DNA from 2 places in the Paracoccus contaminans genome. Region 1 is predicted to be linked to the other one. Evidence: riboswitches for the same ligand, from Rfam matches in the RefSeq annotation. Region 1 holds a riboswitch; the other holds the start of a gene.
The links. A riboswitch is a leader RNA that binds a small molecule or an ion and turns the genes downstream of it on or off. The one in region 1 is predicted to bind cobalamin.
Positions count from the first base shown of each region.

Region 2: another riboswitch for cobalamin. It lies ahead of B0A89_RS03210 (TonB-dependent receptor plug domain-containing protein); the one in region 1 lies ahead of B0A89_RS04395 (CbtB domain-containing protein).

Region 1 covers NZ_CP020612.1:915,653-923,521, forward strand. Annotated here, with positions in the region: gene B0A89_RS04375 (cobyric acid synthase) at 1-909, shown strand, start outside; gene cobD (threonine-phosphate decarboxylase CobD) at 906-1,862, opposite strand; gene cbiB (adenosylcobinamide-phosphate synthase CbiB) at 1,859-2,791, opposite strand; gene B0A89_RS04390 (CbtA family protein) at 2,795-3,712, opposite strand; gene B0A89_RS04395 (CbtB domain-containing protein) at 3,722-3,940, opposite strand; adenosylcobalamin (AdoCbl) riboswitch at 3,983-4,069, opposite strand; gene B0A89_RS04400 (histidine phosphatase family protein) at 4,139-4,687, shown strand; gene cobO (cob(I)yrinic acid a,c-diamide adenosyltransferase) at 4,684-5,310, opposite strand; cobalamin riboswitch at 5,360-5,567, shown strand; gene B0A89_RS04410 (DUF1636 family protein) at 5,651-5,992, shown strand; gene cobW (cobalamin biosynthesis protein CobW) at 5,997-7,031, shown strand; gene cobN (cobaltochelatase subunit CobN) at 7,031-7,869, shown strand, end outside.
Region 2 covers NZ_CP020612.1:660,343-668,211, reverse strand. Annotated here, with positions in the region: gene B0A89_RS03215 (ABC transporter substrate-binding protein) at 1-836, opposite strand, end outside; gene B0A89_RS03210 (TonB-dependent receptor plug domain-containing protein) at 866-2,752, opposite strand; cobalamin riboswitch at 2,882-3,077, opposite strand; gene B0A89_RS03205 (acyl-CoA synthetase) at 3,096-4,988, opposite strand; gene B0A89_RS14525 (hypothetical protein) at 5,082-5,234, opposite strand; gene B0A89_RS03200 (CAP domain-containing protein) at 5,233-5,742, shown strand; tRNA gene B0A89_RS03195 (tRNA-Thr) at 5,778-5,853, opposite strand; gene B0A89_RS03190 (heme biosynthesis protein HemY) at 5,897-7,795, opposite strand; gene B0A89_RS03185 (COG4223 family protein) at 7,806-7,869, opposite strand, start outside.

The DNA of each region.
Region 1 (7,869 bases):
GTGCTGGACCCCGCCGATGCCGCGATGATCGCCGGTTTCGTCGTCAACAAGTTCCGCGGCGATCCGGCGCTGTTCGAGGACGGCCACCGGATGATCGAGGCGCGGACCGGCTGGCGGGGCCTGGGCGTGGTGCCGTGGTTTCCCGCCGCCGCGCGCCTGCCGGCCGAAGATGCGCTGGACCTGCGCACGGGCAGCGGCGGCGCGGGCGTCACCATCGCCTGCCTGGCCCTGCCCCGCATCGCCAATTTCGACGACCTCGACCCCCTTGCCGCCGAACCGGGGGTGCGCCTGGTCATGGTTTGGCCCGGGCAGGTGATCCCGGCCGGGGCGCGGCTGGTCATCGTTCCGGGCAGCAAGTCCACCCGCGCCGATCTCGATTTCCTGCGCGCCGAGGGATGGGACATCGACCTTGCCGCCCATATGCGCCGCGGCGGGCATGTGCTGGGCCTGTGCGGGGGCTATCAGATGCTGGGCCGCCGCATCGCCGACCCGGACGGGATCGAGGGCGCGCCCGGCGAAACCGCGGGGCTGGGCCTTCTGGACGTGACGACCGTGATGGGCCCGCACAAGCGCGTCAGGCGCAGCCTTGCCATCCACGCCGCCAGCGGGCTGCCGGTCGAGGGCTACGAGATTCACCTTGGCGAGACGGACGGCCCCGACCGCCTGCGGCCCTTTGCCCATGTGGACGGGCGGCCCGAGGGCGCGGTCTCGGCCTCGGGCCGCGTTGCCGGCAGCTATCTGCACGGGCTGTTCGCGGCCGACCGCTTTCGCGCCGCCTATCTGGCCGGGCTGGGCATCGCCGCGGGCGGTCTGGATCACGCCGCGCTGGTCGAGGATACGCTGGATGCGCTGGCCGCGCATCTGGAACGGCATCTGGACATGGATGCCCTGCTGGGCCTGGCGCGCTAGGCCAGCGCCCCGGCAAGGCGCGCCCATTCGGCCGGGCTGCCCGGCAGGCCCAGCCGCAGCCAATGCGGGGAATAGGGAAAGATGCGCGACCAGATGTGGTGGCGCGCCAGCCGTTCCTGCGCCTGCGCGGCGCCGGGCACCGCATAGGTCCGGAACAGGGCCGTCCCGCCGACCAGCCTCCAGCCCGCCGCCTGTGCCAGCGCGTCCAGCCGGGGGCCCTCCTGCGCCAGCCGCGCGGCCGTGGCCCCGGCCCAGGCGGCATCGGCCAGCGCCAGCCGCCCGATTTCCAGCGCGGGGCCGCTGACGGGCCAGGGGCCGGCCATCGCGCCGATCCGGGCGATGGTGCCGGCATCGGCAAAGGCAAAGCCCAGCCGCAGCCCGGCAAGCCCCCAGAACTTGCCGAAGGACCGCAGCACCGTCAGGCGCGCCCCGGCATGGGCGGCGACCGACAAGGCCGGGTCGGCATCGGCAAAGCTTTCATCGACGACCAGCCGCCCGACGCTGCGCGACAGATCCAGCAGCCGCGCCGGATCGTGCCGCCGCCCGTCGGGGTTGTTGGGGTTGACCACCACGGCCAGATCGGCGCCCGGCAGATCCTCGAGGCGGGCCGCCTCCTCGACGCGCCAGCCTGCCGATCGCAGGCAGGCGGCATGTTCGTTGTAGGTGGGGGCAAGCACGCGGGCCAGCCCCGGCGCGTCCAGCCGCGGCAGCAGCTGGATCGCCGCCTGCGCGCCGTTCAGCGCCAGCCCCGGCGCGTCGGTGGCAAAGGCGCGCGCGGCAGCCTGCATCAGCGCCCTGCCCGCCGCCGCGGTGGGCAGCGCGGTCCAGACCGCGGGGGGCAGCGCCGGCACCGGCCAGGGGCAGCGATTGATGCCGGTTGACAGGTCGATCCAGTCCTCGCCGCCAAAGCGGGCGCGCGCCGCGTCGACATCGCCGCCGTGATCGCGCCTCATGCCAACAGCGCCGCCAGCGCCAGACCGGCGGCCGCGGCCGCCATGGCGCGCCGATACAGCGCCAGCGCCGCCCCCAGATCGGCCGCGCCCGGATCGCGGCAGGCGCCGTTCACCCAGGGTTCATCGACACGGCGCGCGCCATAGATGCGCGGGCCGGACAGCCGCACGCCCAGCGCGCCGGCCATCGCCGCCTCGGGCCAGCCGGCATTGGGCGAACGGTGATGGCGGGCATCGCGCGCCATGCAGGCCAGCGCGGCCCCCCGGCGCCCCGATACCAGCGCGAACAGCAGCCCCGTCGCCCGTGCGGGGATCAGGTTCGCGGCATCGTCGATGCGGGCCGCGGCCCAGCCGAACGCCTCGTGCCGGGGCGTGCGGTGGCCTATCATCGAATCGAGCGTATTGACGGCCTTGTAGGCCGCGATCCCCGGCAGGCCGGCGACCAGCCCCCAGAAAAGGGGCGCGATGATGCCGTCAGAGGTATTCTCGGCCAGGCTTTCGATCGCCGCGCGGGTGATCCCCGCGCCGTCCAGCGCCGCCGGATCGCGGCCCACGATCATCGCCACGGCGGCGCGCGCCGCCGGCAGATCACCTTGCGCAAGGGGCCGGGCCACGGCCTGCACATGATCGTGCATCGAGCGCACCGCCAGCAGCGGCCAGGCCGCGACCGCGCAGAGGGCGGCGCCGGCAAGCCCCTCGCCGGCCAGCCGCTGCACCGCCCAGCCCGCCAGCGCGGCCAGCCCGATCACCGACAGCGCCAGCGCCGCGCCGCGCGCGCGCCGCGCGCCCCCGCGGTTAAGCCGCGCATCCCCTGCCGCGATCAGCGCCCCCGCCCAGGTGACCGGATGACCGATCCGCGCATGAAGCGGCGCGGGCCAGCCGACCGCGACATCAAGGCCGAAGGCCAGCAGCATCGCGCCCGCATGGCTCATCCGTCAGGCAGCAGCCCGCACAAGGGGCCGAGCCGGGCGCGCGGCCAGCCAGCCGAAGATCAGCCCGGTCGCGCCCCACAGCACTGCCTGCACCGCCAGCCCCGCCATGCGGAAACGCCACAGCAGGTCGGCGGGAAAATCCGCCGGCACCTCGTCGATGCGCGGCAGCAGCAGCCCGGCGGCCAGCACCACGCCGCCATAGATCGCCGCGCCCGTCAGCGCCCCGTTCCAGCCATCGCCCGCCAGCCGGGCGCGGGCCGCCCCCACCGTGGCCGCCAGCACCATCGCCGCAAGCGAGATCGCCAGCATCAGAAAGAACAGCGCGGTGCGAAGGCCGATCGTTTCGGCATGGCCGACAGCAGGCGGGTTGGCGGGATATTTCAGTTGAGGAACGACCACCGCGGCGATGAACCCCGCCAGCGCGATCAGCCCGGCACTCGCCCTGGGGTCCAGGCTCCAGGCGCGGCCCTGCACGGCGGCGAAGACCAGGGCCAGCAGCCCGCCCAGCGCCGCGCCATAGACCGCCGTTCCGGTCAGCAGCCCGATCCCGGCCTGCACGGCGCGGCTGATCCCCTCGCCTGCCCCATGGCCGTGGGCATGAGCGCCGGCATGGCCTTGCGCCGCCCCCTGCCCGGCCGGGGCGGCATCATGGCCCCCGCCAAAGGCGCCGCCATGGCCCTGCCCGTGTTCATGGTCATGGTCATGGTCATCGTCATGGTCATGGTCATGGTCATGGTCATGGTCATGGTCGGCAGCGTGGCCCCCGGCCGCAAGGGCATTGGCGGCGCCCGTCTGCGCCGCCGTTTCAAGGGCGATGGCTTCGGCCAGCGGCGGCTCGCCCCAAATGCGGGCTGTCCCGAAGGCCAGAATGCCCGCGACCAGCCCGGCAATCATGCCGAGCAGCAGCAAACGTCCGGTCATGTCAGCCTCTCAGTGGCAGGGAAAGCCCAGCAGATGGCGGGCGTCATGCACGAATTCATGCACGCCCGTGCCATCCAGAAGCGCGATCGCGCCCTGTTCGGTGCTGACGAAATACATCGCCAGCAACAGCACCAGCCCGGCAAGGACCGCCCAGGGGGCGATCTCGCGCAGGGGGATGGGTTGCGCCAGCGGCGGGGCGAACGGGGTCGGTGCGGCGGCTTGTGCCATGCGGATCTCCTGCGGATACGGCGTCCGGGTTGAGACGATGCTGTCACCGCGAGGGTCTGACTTTCGCCGTAGCGGCGATTACAGTGGCGCGACCGTGCCGGATTTGCACCGGACTTCCGCCGCGATGACGACAGCGGCACCCTTTCACGGCGCCGGCGCGAAGTCAAAGCGCAATCGCCCCGCCGAGGAGAAAGACGGATGACCGCCCAGCTTCTGCTGATCTGCGCAGCCCATGACGGATCGGGGCGCTTTCCCTCGGGCAGGCCGGCGGCCGCCCGCCTGCTGGCGGGGGCGGCGGGCCTTGCGCGGCAGGTGCCGCAGGGGGCGCGGGTGTTCCTGGCGCCCTGCCGCGCGAGCGCCGACACGGCGCGGGCCGCAGGGCTTTGCGGAACCGTCGATCCCGCGCTGGCGGAAGGGGCCTTTGGCCGCTGGGCCGGGCTGAGCCCGCAGGAAGCGGCGGCCCGTGACCCGCAGGCGCTGGCCGCATGGCTGGCCGATCCCGCGCTGGCCCCGCCGGGGGGCGAGGGCCTGGGCGCGGTGACGGCGCGGGTGGGCGCCTGGATGGAGGAGCAGGCCGCCCTGGGCGGCAGGGCCGCCGCCATCGCGCCGGCCATGAGCCTGCGCGCCGCGATCCTGTCGGCGCTGGGCGGGCCAGCCGCGATGGCCCTGCGCATCGACGTGCCGGCGCTGTCCCTCGTGCGGCTGACCCATGACGGCCGCCGCTGGGCCTGGCGGGCGGGCAGCTAGAACTCCACCCCCGGCTGGGCCTTGATCCCAGCCCGGAAGGGGTGCCTGACCAGCGTCATCTCGGTCACCAGATCGGCCAGCTCGACCAGCTCGGCCGGGGCGTTGCGGCCGGTCAGGCACACATGCGTCATGGGGGGCTTTTCATCCCGCAGGAAGGCCGCGACCTCGGCCGCGTCCAGATAGCCATAGCGCAGCGCGATGTTGATCTCGTCCAGCAGGACGAAGCGGATGGCAGGGTCGCGGATCAGCGCCCTGGCCTTGGCCCAGCCCGCCTGCGCCGCGGCGATGTCGCGCTCGCGGTCCTGCGTCTCCCAGGTGAAGCCCTCGCCCATCGCATGAAACTGGCACAGATCGCCGAACCGTTCGGTCAGCAGCCGCCGCTCGCCGGTATCCCAGGCGCCCTTGATGAACTGCACCACCGCGCAGGGCATCCCATGGGCGATGCAGCGCAGGATCATGCCGAAGCCGGACGAGGATTTCCCCTTGCCCGCCCCGGTATGGACGATCACCAGCCCCTTTTCGCCCGATTTGGTCGCCATCATGCGATCGCGCGCCGCCTTGATGCGGGCCATCTTTTCGGCGTGCCGCGCATCGGCACCGGGGGCTGGGCTGCTGTCGGTCATCGGCGCTCTTTCCAGTTGCACGTTCCTTGACAAGCGCGGCCGGGCTGGCGCACCAAGGCGCTGCGCTGGTCCTGCCGCATGGCAGGCCAAGAGGGAATCGCGCAAGGCCCCGAAAGGCAAGCCAAAGCGCAGCCGCCCCCGCGACCGTGACCGGAAAGGTCGCCCTTGTGCCACTGGAGCAATCCGGGAAGGCGGGCGCCCGTTGGGGAAACCCAGAATCCGCAAGCCGGGAGACCTGCCAGCGCAACGGATGACGGGCGGACGGGGTGTTCCGCGACCGGATGGCGACCGCTGGCGGCGGCGTCCTTCGGACAGTTTGCGACCGCCGGGCGAGTGGCCGATGACCGCGACGCTGCACGTCTGCATCACCTGCCGGGCCGGACAGCCCGCCGAGGGCGAACCGCCCGGTGCCGCGCTGGCCCGCGCGCTGGAGCCGGCCCCGCCCGGCGTCACGCTGCGCCCGGTCGAATGCCTGTCGGCCTGCGGCCAGGGCTGCGCCGTTGCGCTGTCCGGCCCCGGCAAGTGGACCTATGTCTATGGCCGCCTGACGCCCGCCGACGCGCCGGCGATCCTGTCGGGTGCCGCGCTCTATGCCGACAGCGCCGACGGCATCGTGCCTTGGCGCGACCGGCCCGCGATCTTCCGCAAGCAGTCGCTTGCCCGCATCCCCCCGCAGGAGTGACGCCATGAACGACCTGACCAAGATCCCCGTGACCGTCATCACGGGCTTTCTGGGCGCCGGCAAGACCACGCTGATCCGCCACCTGATGGCCAACCCTCAGGGCCGCCGGCTGGCCGTGCTGGTCAACGAATTCGGCACCGTCGGCGTCGATGGCGACATCCTGAAATCCTGCGCCGACGAGAACTGCCCGGCCGAGAACATCGTCGAGCTGGCCAATGGCTGCATCTGCTGCACCGTTGCCGATGATTTCATCCCCACGATCGAGGCGCTGATGGCCCTGCCACGGCGGCCCGATCACATCCTGATCGAAACCTCGGGGCTGGCGCTGCCCAAGCCGCTGTTGCGGGCCTTTGACTGGCCGGCGATCCGTTCGCGCATCACGGTGGACGGGGTGATCGCCGTCGCCGATGCCGAGGCGGTGGCGGCGGGCCGCTTTGCCCCCGACGAGGCTGCGGTCGACGCCCAGCGTGCCGCGGACGACAGCCTTGACCACGAAACGCCGCTGTCCGAGGTGTTCGAGGATCAGATCGCCTGCGCCGACCTTGTGCTGCTGACCAAGCCCGACCTGGCCGGCGCGGACGGCCTCGCCGCCGCCCGCGCGGTGATCGCCGCCGAGGCGCCGCGCCCGCTGCCTGTCATCGTGGTATCCGAAGGCGCAGTCGATCCGCGCGTCGTGCTGGGCCTGAACGCCGCCGCCGAGGATGACCTTGACGCCCGCCCCAGCCACCATGACGGCGCGGACGATCACGAACATGACGACTTTGATTCCGCCGTGATCGAGCTGCCCGAGATCGCCGACCCCGCCGACCTGACCGCGCGCATCGAGACGCTGGCGCGCGACCATCGCATCCTGCGCGTCAAGGGCCACGTCGCCGTCGCGGGCAAGCCCATGCGCCTGCTGGTGCAGGCGGTCGGCGCGCGGGTGCGCCACCAGTATGACCGCCTCTGGGGCGACGCGCCGCGCGCCTCGCGGCTGGTGGTGATCGCCCAGCATGACGACATCGACCCGGCCCTGATCCGGCAGGTGCTGGGGGCCTGATGCACGTCGTCTTCCGCGAAACCCGCGGCCTCGAGGATGCCGAGGCGCCATTTGATCCGGGGCAGGACGCCGCCGATCTGGTGGTGCTGTCGTTTTCCGACAGCGACCTGGGGGCCTTTGCGGCAGGCTGGCGGCGGGCGGATGGGGGGCTGCCGGCGCTGCGGCTGCAAAATCTTGTGGCGCTGCGCCATCCGCTGTCGGTGGATGCTTATGCCGAGCGGACGCTGGCCGGGGCGCGGGCCATCCTGATCCGGCTGATCGGCGGGGCGGCCTATTGGCCGCACGGGCTGGCGGTGGTGCAGGATATGGCCCGGCGCCGCGGCATCGCGCTGGCGGTGCTGCCCGCCGACGGGGCCGAGGATGCCGCGCTCGAAGCGGCCTCGACGCTGGACAGGCCCGTGCTGCGGCGGCTGGCGGCGCTGTGCGATGCGGGCGGGGCGGTCGCGGCGCAGATGGCGCTGGCCGAACTGGCCCGCGCCGCGGGGCTGGACGCCGCCCCGGTCGCAGGCGCGGCGACGGTGCCGCAGATGGGTCTTTACGATCCGGATGCCGGGGTGATCGCCGCGCTGCCGCAGGGGCCGGTGACGCTGGTCTGTTTTTACCGATCCTATCTGGCTGCGGCCGACACCGCCGCGGTCGATGCCCTGATCGCGGCGCTGCGGGCGCGGGGGCTGGCGGCGATGGGGGTGTTCGCGGCCTCGCTCAAGACACCGGGCTTTGCCGATTGGCTGGCCGAGGCAGTCGGCGCGCGGCCGGTGCAGGCCATCATCAGCGCCACCTGCTTTTCGGCGCGGGGGGACGATGGGGCGACCCCCTTCGACCGCTGGGATTGCCCGGT
Region 2 (7,869 bases), 260 kb from region 1:
TCGGCCACCTGAGGAACCGCGCAGGTCCATTCCGCGTCGGGAACGGCAAGGCGGCGCGCGCGCATGCGTTCAAGCACCGGATGAACGGCGATCTCCTCGGCGCGCGAGGCGCGGGGATAGCGGGTTCCGGTCACGATCAGCGCCGGCTGCGCCAGCACCAGCATTTCAAGCGGGATACTGCCTGAACCCGTCATCCCCAGCCGTTCGGCCAGCGGTGAAAATCCGGCGGCGCGCATCAGGTCGCCGGGCAGGGTATCGGCCCCGGCGGTATAGCCGTTCGCCCCCCAGCTTGCCGCAACCGGGCCATCAGGGGGCAGCGCATCAGGGGAAGGGGCATCAGGGGAAGGGGCATCGGGGGCGGGCGCCCTTGCGGCGGGCGGGCGGCTCAGCCGAGCCAGCCGCGCATCGAAATCCGACAGCATGGCGGCGGCCGCCTGCTGGCGCCCCAGCGCCGCCCCGACGGCGAGCATGGCCTGCCGCACATCCTCGATCGACCGAGGCGGATCAAGCGTCATCACCGGCACGCCCAGCCGTTGCAGCATCGCCACCGGCGGGCCGCCGAAGCTGCCGGCAAGCACCAGGTCGGGATGCAGCAGGAACACCTCTTCGGCATGGCCGTGGTTCACCGGAAAGGCGGCCGCCCGGTCCGCCACCGCCGAAAGGCGCGGATCGCGCGCAAGGGCGCTGACCGATACCAGTTGCCCCGGCGCGGCCAGCAGCAGCGCCAGCTCGTCGGTGCACAGGTTCATGGAAACGACCCGCGCCGGCCCCCCCGCCAGCAACGCGGCCGGGGCCAGGGCGGCCAGCGCCAGCGCCGCGGCCGTGACCCTTGCCAAGGCGGGCCGCCGGCGGGCCGCGCGGCCTGCTACCATCGCTGCTCGATCCCCATCCATGCGGCGCGTCCTTGCGTGCCATAGCCCCAGGTTTCCTGATAGGGCTTGTCGAACAGGTTGGTGACCCGCGCCGTCAGGCGCATCCGCTCGTCCAGGTCATAGCTGGCGGCAAGGTTGACCACCGTGAAGGCGGGCAGCCTTGAAACCTTTTCGTTGCCCCAGCCGTGCCACCATTCGGTGTCGCGCGAATCGGTGACATGCCGCAGGTCTGCGGACAGCCAGCCGCGCCCTGCAAAGGTCTGCATCGTCGCATTCAGCCCCAGCTCATGGCGCGGCCGGCGCACGGCGGCGGTGCCATCGGGGTTGCGGGCATCCAGATAGGTATAGGCCGCCCCCAGGGTAAGCGCCGGGGTCAGCTCATGGCGGACGGCGATCTCGACCCCTTGGCGCCGGCTTGTTCCCCTGAGGTTGCGATAGTTGGAACCATCCGGCAGCGGGGCGCCGGAATAGACGATCGCGTCGGCCAGCCGCTCGCGAAACCAGGTCACGTCGATCAGCCCGCGCCCGTCCGGCAGGCTGTATTCCAGCCCCATGTCGATGCTGCGGTTTTCCTCGGGCCTCAGATGGGGGTTGCCGACCGCGCCATAGCCCCCCGCCAACTGGTAGGACTGGGGGTTGAGAATGCCGGTCCCGGCCGAGGCATGCAGCCGCAGCGGGCCGGCCGCGATGCGCCAGGACAGGCCCGCCGCCCAGGTCGTCTTGCCGCCGAAATCCGAATTGTCGTCGTGGCGCAGCCCCAGCTGCACATCCAGCCCGTTTTCATGGGCCGCGCGGTATTCCACCGCTGCCGAACGGGTGGTGCGGGCATAGGCGGTGCTGCCCGACGCGTCATCCTCGATGCGGTCGAACGCGAGGGCGATCGTGCGCGACGCATCGGCCGCCGCGCCATCCAGTCCCAGGGTGGTGCGCGAGCGGATGGCACGGCGGCGGGTTTCGGTCCGGCCCGGATAATCATCATGCGTCTTGAGCGTGACGCGCGAATCCTCCCATGCCAGGCGCTGCGTCAGCCGGCCCGAGGCAGAGCTCGCCTCGGCCCAGAGGGTGTCGATGCGCTCGGCCCGGTCGGACCAGAACGGCGCATCGCGCAGATAGGTCCGGGCCGAGTCCGGCGCGCCGCTGGTTGCGTCGAACCAGGCACGCTCCTCGGCGCGGCGGATTGAAAAGCCCAGCGTCAGGCCATCCGCCGCCTTCCATTCGCCCGACAGCGCCAGCGCCCCGCGCCGGATGCCGTCATCATCGCCCCCGTCGCCATATGATACGTCATAGCCATCGTCCTCACGATAGCTGCCGTCGAACTGGAGCCGCAGCCGCTCTGTGACCAGGGACTGGCCCAGCGCTGCGGCCGCGCCGTGGCCCGCCTCGGTGCGGATATGGCCGCCTGTCCGGTCGGCCTTGCGCGTGATGATGTTCACGACCCCCGCCGCCGCGGCCGAGCCGTAATAGACCGACTGCGGACCGCGCAGCAGCTCGATCCGCTCGACATCGGACAGATCGAGGCCCCCCAGGTTGTAAGGCTGATCGCCCCCCGCCGCGTTCACGCCGTCGATCAGGATCATGGCGTGACGCGTCTCGCCGCCCCGGATGCGCAGTTCGGCCAGCGACCCGCCCGATGTGACGAGCGAGACGCCCGGCAGCGCCCGCAGCCCCTCCTGCACGGTGGCCGCGCCGCGCTGCTCAAGCTCCCGGCCGGTGATGACGGTGGCGGCGCGGCCATAGGCATCGGCCTCGACGGGGGAAAACCCGCCGGTCAGGATCACGGTGTCGAGGACGATGGGGGCGCTGTCCTGCGCTGCCGCGGGCAGGGCGGGCAGGCAAAGCGCGGCGGCCAGCAGGGTCGAGCAGGTTCGGGAAAGGGGCATGGCATCGTCCCTCGGGCTGCGGCGGGCGCGCGGCCCGCGGGTGGCGTTGGTCCGGGGGATCCGTGGCGGTCCCGCAGGACAGGGCATCACCGCTGCGGCAGGCCGCCTCGCCGGCGCGCCCCGCGCCGCCGAAAGGGTGCTGACCGAGCAGGTCTCCTGGCTTGCGGATCATCGCGGTGGCCGGCCTTCCCGGGGGGCGGCCCCAGTGGCCCTGTCGGCCCCGCCATCCGCGCACAGTTGCGGGGGCAGCCACGGCTGCAGATGACCTGCCCCCGTGTTCCCTTTCAATCCGGCAGGCGCCGGAACTCGGTCGCGTTCAGTTAGCCGGGCGCATGGCGCGGCGTCAATCGCCCGAGCGCCCCGCCCATTCCCAGCGGACGGCATATTCCCCCAGCCGGCGGGCAACCGCATCGCGGTCTGCCCCCGGCATGCAGGCGATGCGGGCGGTCAGGCCGGCCGCCTTGTCCTCGACCACCTCGGTCACGCGGGCGCTGCCCTTCAGCTCGTCGTCCAGCACGCGCGCGACGGCCATGCGGCGCAGGGCCGGCTTGAAGACCTTGCCCACCGCCGTCATCGGCAGCTCATCGAGCACTTCGATGTGCCGGGGCACCGCGGCGCGTTCGTGGATGTTGGCGCGGGCATGGTCCGCAAGCTCGGCCAACGTGGTGGCCGCCCCGTGGCGCAGCTGGACATAGGCGCAGGCCAGTTCGCCCGCCACCTTGTCGGGCTGGCCGATCGCCGCGACCGCAACCACGTCGGGATGGCTGATGAGACCGTTCTCGATGACCGCCGGGTCGATGTTGTGGCCGCCGCGGATGATCAGGTCCTTGGCCCGGCCGGTGATCCACAGATAGCCGTCCGCGTCGATCCGGCCCAGATCGCCGGTGCGCAGGAACCGCCCTTCGGCGAACAGGTCGCGGTTCCTGTCGGCCTGCACATAGGTCGAGCCGGCAAAGACGCCGGGGCTGGAGACGCAGATCTCTCCGCTTTCGTCCGGGGCGCATTCGTGAAAGCCGTCCGGTCCGGCCCGCAGGATGCGCACATGGCTGTAGGGCAGCGGCAGGCCGACCGAGCCGATCTTCCTGACCCCGTCCACCGGATTGCAGCTGACAAGGCAGGTCGCCTCGGTCAGACCGTATCCTTCGGCGATCCCGACCCCGGTGGCGGCCTTGAAGCGGTTGTAAAGCTCGACCGGCAGCGGGGCAGAGCCCGAGATCACCGTGCGCAGCGTGGACACATCCGCATCCACCGGCCGCTGCACCAGCGCCGCGACCGCCGTGGGAACGGTGATGAGAAAGGTCGCCTGCCAGCGTTCGACCAGCTTCCAGAAATTGTCCATCACCCCTTCGCCGCGATAGCCCGCGGGCGTCGGCATGACGAAATGCGCGCCCGAATGGATGCAGGACATCAGGATCGGGTAGGCCGCAAAGACATGGAACAGCGGCAGCGGGCACAGCGCCACATCGGTCTGCCGGAACAGCAGCGAGCCGCCCAGAAAGCCGTTGTAGATCATGCCCGAATACTGGTGCCGGGCGATCTTGGGCATCCCGGTCGTCCCGCCGGTGTGGAAATAGGCCGCCACGCGGTCCTCGTCGGGATCGTCGAAGGTCAGGCGGTCATGCGGCTCGGCCGAGGCGGCTGCCTCGAAGTCCAGCACCCGCGCCTTGTGGGTCGCCGTGACGCGGGGGCGGACCAAGGGGACGATCAGGCGCCTTGCGCCGCCGAGATAGCGGGCAAGGTCCACCTGCAGCACCGTATGGACCTGGGGCGCCAGCGCCAGCGCCGCGGCGGCCTTCTGTGCCACGTCCGATTTCGGCATGGACCTGAGGGTGACGAGAACCCTGGCCCGCGTCTCGCGCAGGATGCCGGCAATATGTTCTGCATCCAGCAGGGGGTTGATGGGGTTGACGATTCCCGCGGTCGCCCCCGCCAGCAGCACGATCGGCGTTTCCAGGCAGTTGGGCAGAAGATAGGCGATGGTATCGGTCGGGCCGATCCCCAGGCGGCGGAACAGGTTGGCCGTTTCGGTCACCCGTTCGTGCAGTTCGGTCCAGGTCAGCGTGCAGGCCCGCGCGGCCGGGCCGGAAAACAGCTGGAACGACAGGGCGGGGGCGCCCGGATGGCGTTCGCGCGCCGCCGTCAGCAGCCGATAGAGGGTGCGAGGCTCGCGGCGTTCGGCATAGGGCATCTCTGATTCGATGCGGTCCCGATCGGCCTTCGAGGCAAAGCGCGTCATCCGGTTGTCCTTCCGCCCTATCCTGGCAACTGGCCGCAGGATGGGACGAAACCATCCGACCCGGCAAGTTCCCGGCGGCGGCGACACGCGGCGTCACGCCGCGCCGTGCGGATCATTCAAATGCTTCGCATCCTGCGATTGAGCGGCGCGGCCCTTTGTCGCTAAGCTGGGCACGCCCCCAACGACAAGGACCGTGCCAAGCGGCGCATCGCAAGGGACGATTGAAATGTCGATCAGAACATCCATGGCTGCGCTGGTCGCAGCCATGCTGCTGCCGGCTGCCGCCTTGGCGGTGACCGTCCGCCTTGACCGCACGGTGGTGCAGGCGGCCGCGCCCGGCCGGGCGCAGTGCCGGACAACAAGCGGGGCCGAGAATGCCGCGGTGGCCGCGGTCACATCGGGCCAGCGGAAGAGCCTGGGCCTGAAGGCCGTGCAACCCAGCGCTCGGCTGGCGCAGGCGGCCGCACGGCATGCCTGCGACATGGCCCGCCGCGGCCTGATGGCCCATCATGGCTCGACCACCAAGGGGCCGTTGCAGCGCGTCAAGCAGGCCGGCTATCACCCTGCGCTGACGGCAGAGAACATCGCCGCCGGCCCGTTCGGATTGGCCCAGGTGCTGGGGGTATGGAATCAGTCGCCCGGCCATCGCCACAATATCCTGCTGCCCGAAATTCGCGAGGTCGGGATCGGGCAGGCCGTGGCCGAGGATGGCAGGACGGTGTTCTGGGCCGCTGTCTATGCCGCCCCGCGCTAGGGCAGGGGCCTGGACGGCGGCTTAGGCAAAGGATGTGGTGCCGCAGAAGGGACTCGAACCCCCGACCCCATCATTACGAATGACGTGCTCTACCAGCTGAGCTACTGCGGCGTGCGCGGTCGGTTAGCACCTTCCCGCGCCAGGGAAAAGGGGGTCAGCGCAAATCCGTTCCACGGCCTTCGTCGGTTGGGGGTTCTACATCCGGGCGCACCGGCGGGTTGCCGGGGCTGTCCTCCCTCGGGGCAGCAGAGCCATGGGCCGAAGGCGCCCCCGCGCCGGGGGCCGAACCGGCGGCAGGATGCTCCGCAGCCGCCCCGGCAGGGGACGGGGCTGCGGCTTCGTGGGGGGCGGCTCCCGCCCCGGCGGTTTCGGGCGCATGAGGCGGCTCTGGCGCAACCTCGGTGACGGTCACGCTCACCGCCGGCCGGGCAGGGGCAGGATGGGCGCGGTGGCGCGGCGGTTCGGGGTCGGTGATCGTCACCGAGGGGGCATAGTCCGATTCGCGCGGCACCATGCCGGGCGCCACCAAAGGCACCTCATGCGCGCGCCGGGCAGTGCCGGCCCGATCCTGCCCCGCGGTCGGTGCGGGCAGGTGGCGGGGGGAATGGGTCCTCTTGGCATAGGCATCGCCTTCGGCAAAGGCCTCCTCGGCGTGATCCTCGCTCATCGCGGGGCGCCCGACGATCAGCGGCAGCATCTCGACCCCGTTGCCTGCCGTGGCCATGCTGCGCATCACCGGCGGCTCGCGCCAGGCAAGCGTGTCGAACCCGCCGCAGCTGTCGCAGACCGGGGCCCATTCCGCCATCACGTTGTGGCAGTTGTCGCAGACCCATTGGGGGCCGCGGCTGGCATTCATCGCCCGCGCCAGCCAGCCGCGCACGATGCTGTCATCGGCGCCCTCGCCCCGTTCGACCGCCGCCATGATGGCCAGCGAACGGGTGGTCGGATGGGTTTCGGCCAGATCGCCCAGGGCGCGGCGGGCGCCGGGGAAATCCTCGGCCGCAAGGGCCAGTTCGGCCTTGAGCAGGCGCGATTCGGCGTCCTCGGGGCGCTGGCGGACCAGGTCCTCGAACCGGCGCAGCCGTTGGGCCGGGGTCTCATCAGGCACGATCTCGGCATAGGCCGCGGCCAGCGAGGGATGCGGCTGGGCCGCCCATGCCTTTTGCAGCAGGCGGCTGGCATTGCGGGGATCCTTCTGCGCCATATAGCTGCGCGCGGCCAGCACCGCGGCCGGCACCAGGTCGGGCGAGGCGCGGTTGGCGCTGATCGCCGCCTCGCGGGCGCTGATCGAATTGCCCTGCGCCAGCACCTCGGATGCCTCCTGCAGGGCGAGAACAGCGTCGCGCCGCAGATGCACGTCCTGCGGCAGCGTCCCCTGCCGGCGCTTGTCCTTGAGCGTCTGGCGCGCGCCCTTCCAGTCATGCGCCCGCGTCTGCAGCCCCAGCAGCGTATCCTGCAACGCCCCATGCGCGGGCTTGAGCGCATAGGCCTTCTGCGCCAGCTGCAGCGCCGTCGCCGTGTCGCCCAGGGCCAGGCGCTGCTGCATCAGCCCGCGGATGCCGACAAAGCGGGTGCGGCCATCGGCCAGCATGTCGCGATAGATCCGCTCGGCCCCGGCAGCGTCGCCGGCCACCTCGGCGGCCTGGGCGGCCAGCACGTTGGTCACATGCGGCTGGCCCAGATACTTGGCCGCGCGTGCCGCCTGATCCTGCGCCAGCCGCCCCTCGCCCGAGGCGACGGCCAGCATCCCCTCGGCCAGGGCGCGGTATCCCTTGCGCTCGCGCGAGCGGTCGAAATAGCGGTCGATGGCGGTGCGGTCGCCGGCCAGAAAGCGCAGGAAGGCCAGCGCCAGCCGCAGCACCTGCACCAGCAGCCACGCCCCCAGCACCAGCACGATGGCCGCGACTGCGGCTTGCACAGGCCCCAGCGTGTATTCGACACCGTTGAACTGCAGGGTCAGCGGATGGCCGTTTTCGGCCAGATGCACCGCCCCCAGCGCCGCCGCAAGGACGATGCCGAAGAAGAAGGTGACCTTCAGAAGCGTGAGCAGCATCGCAAGACCCTCAATTGGACGGGGCGGCAGGGGCAGCAGGGGCACCGGCGCCAGCATTGTCGACGGCGGGGGCA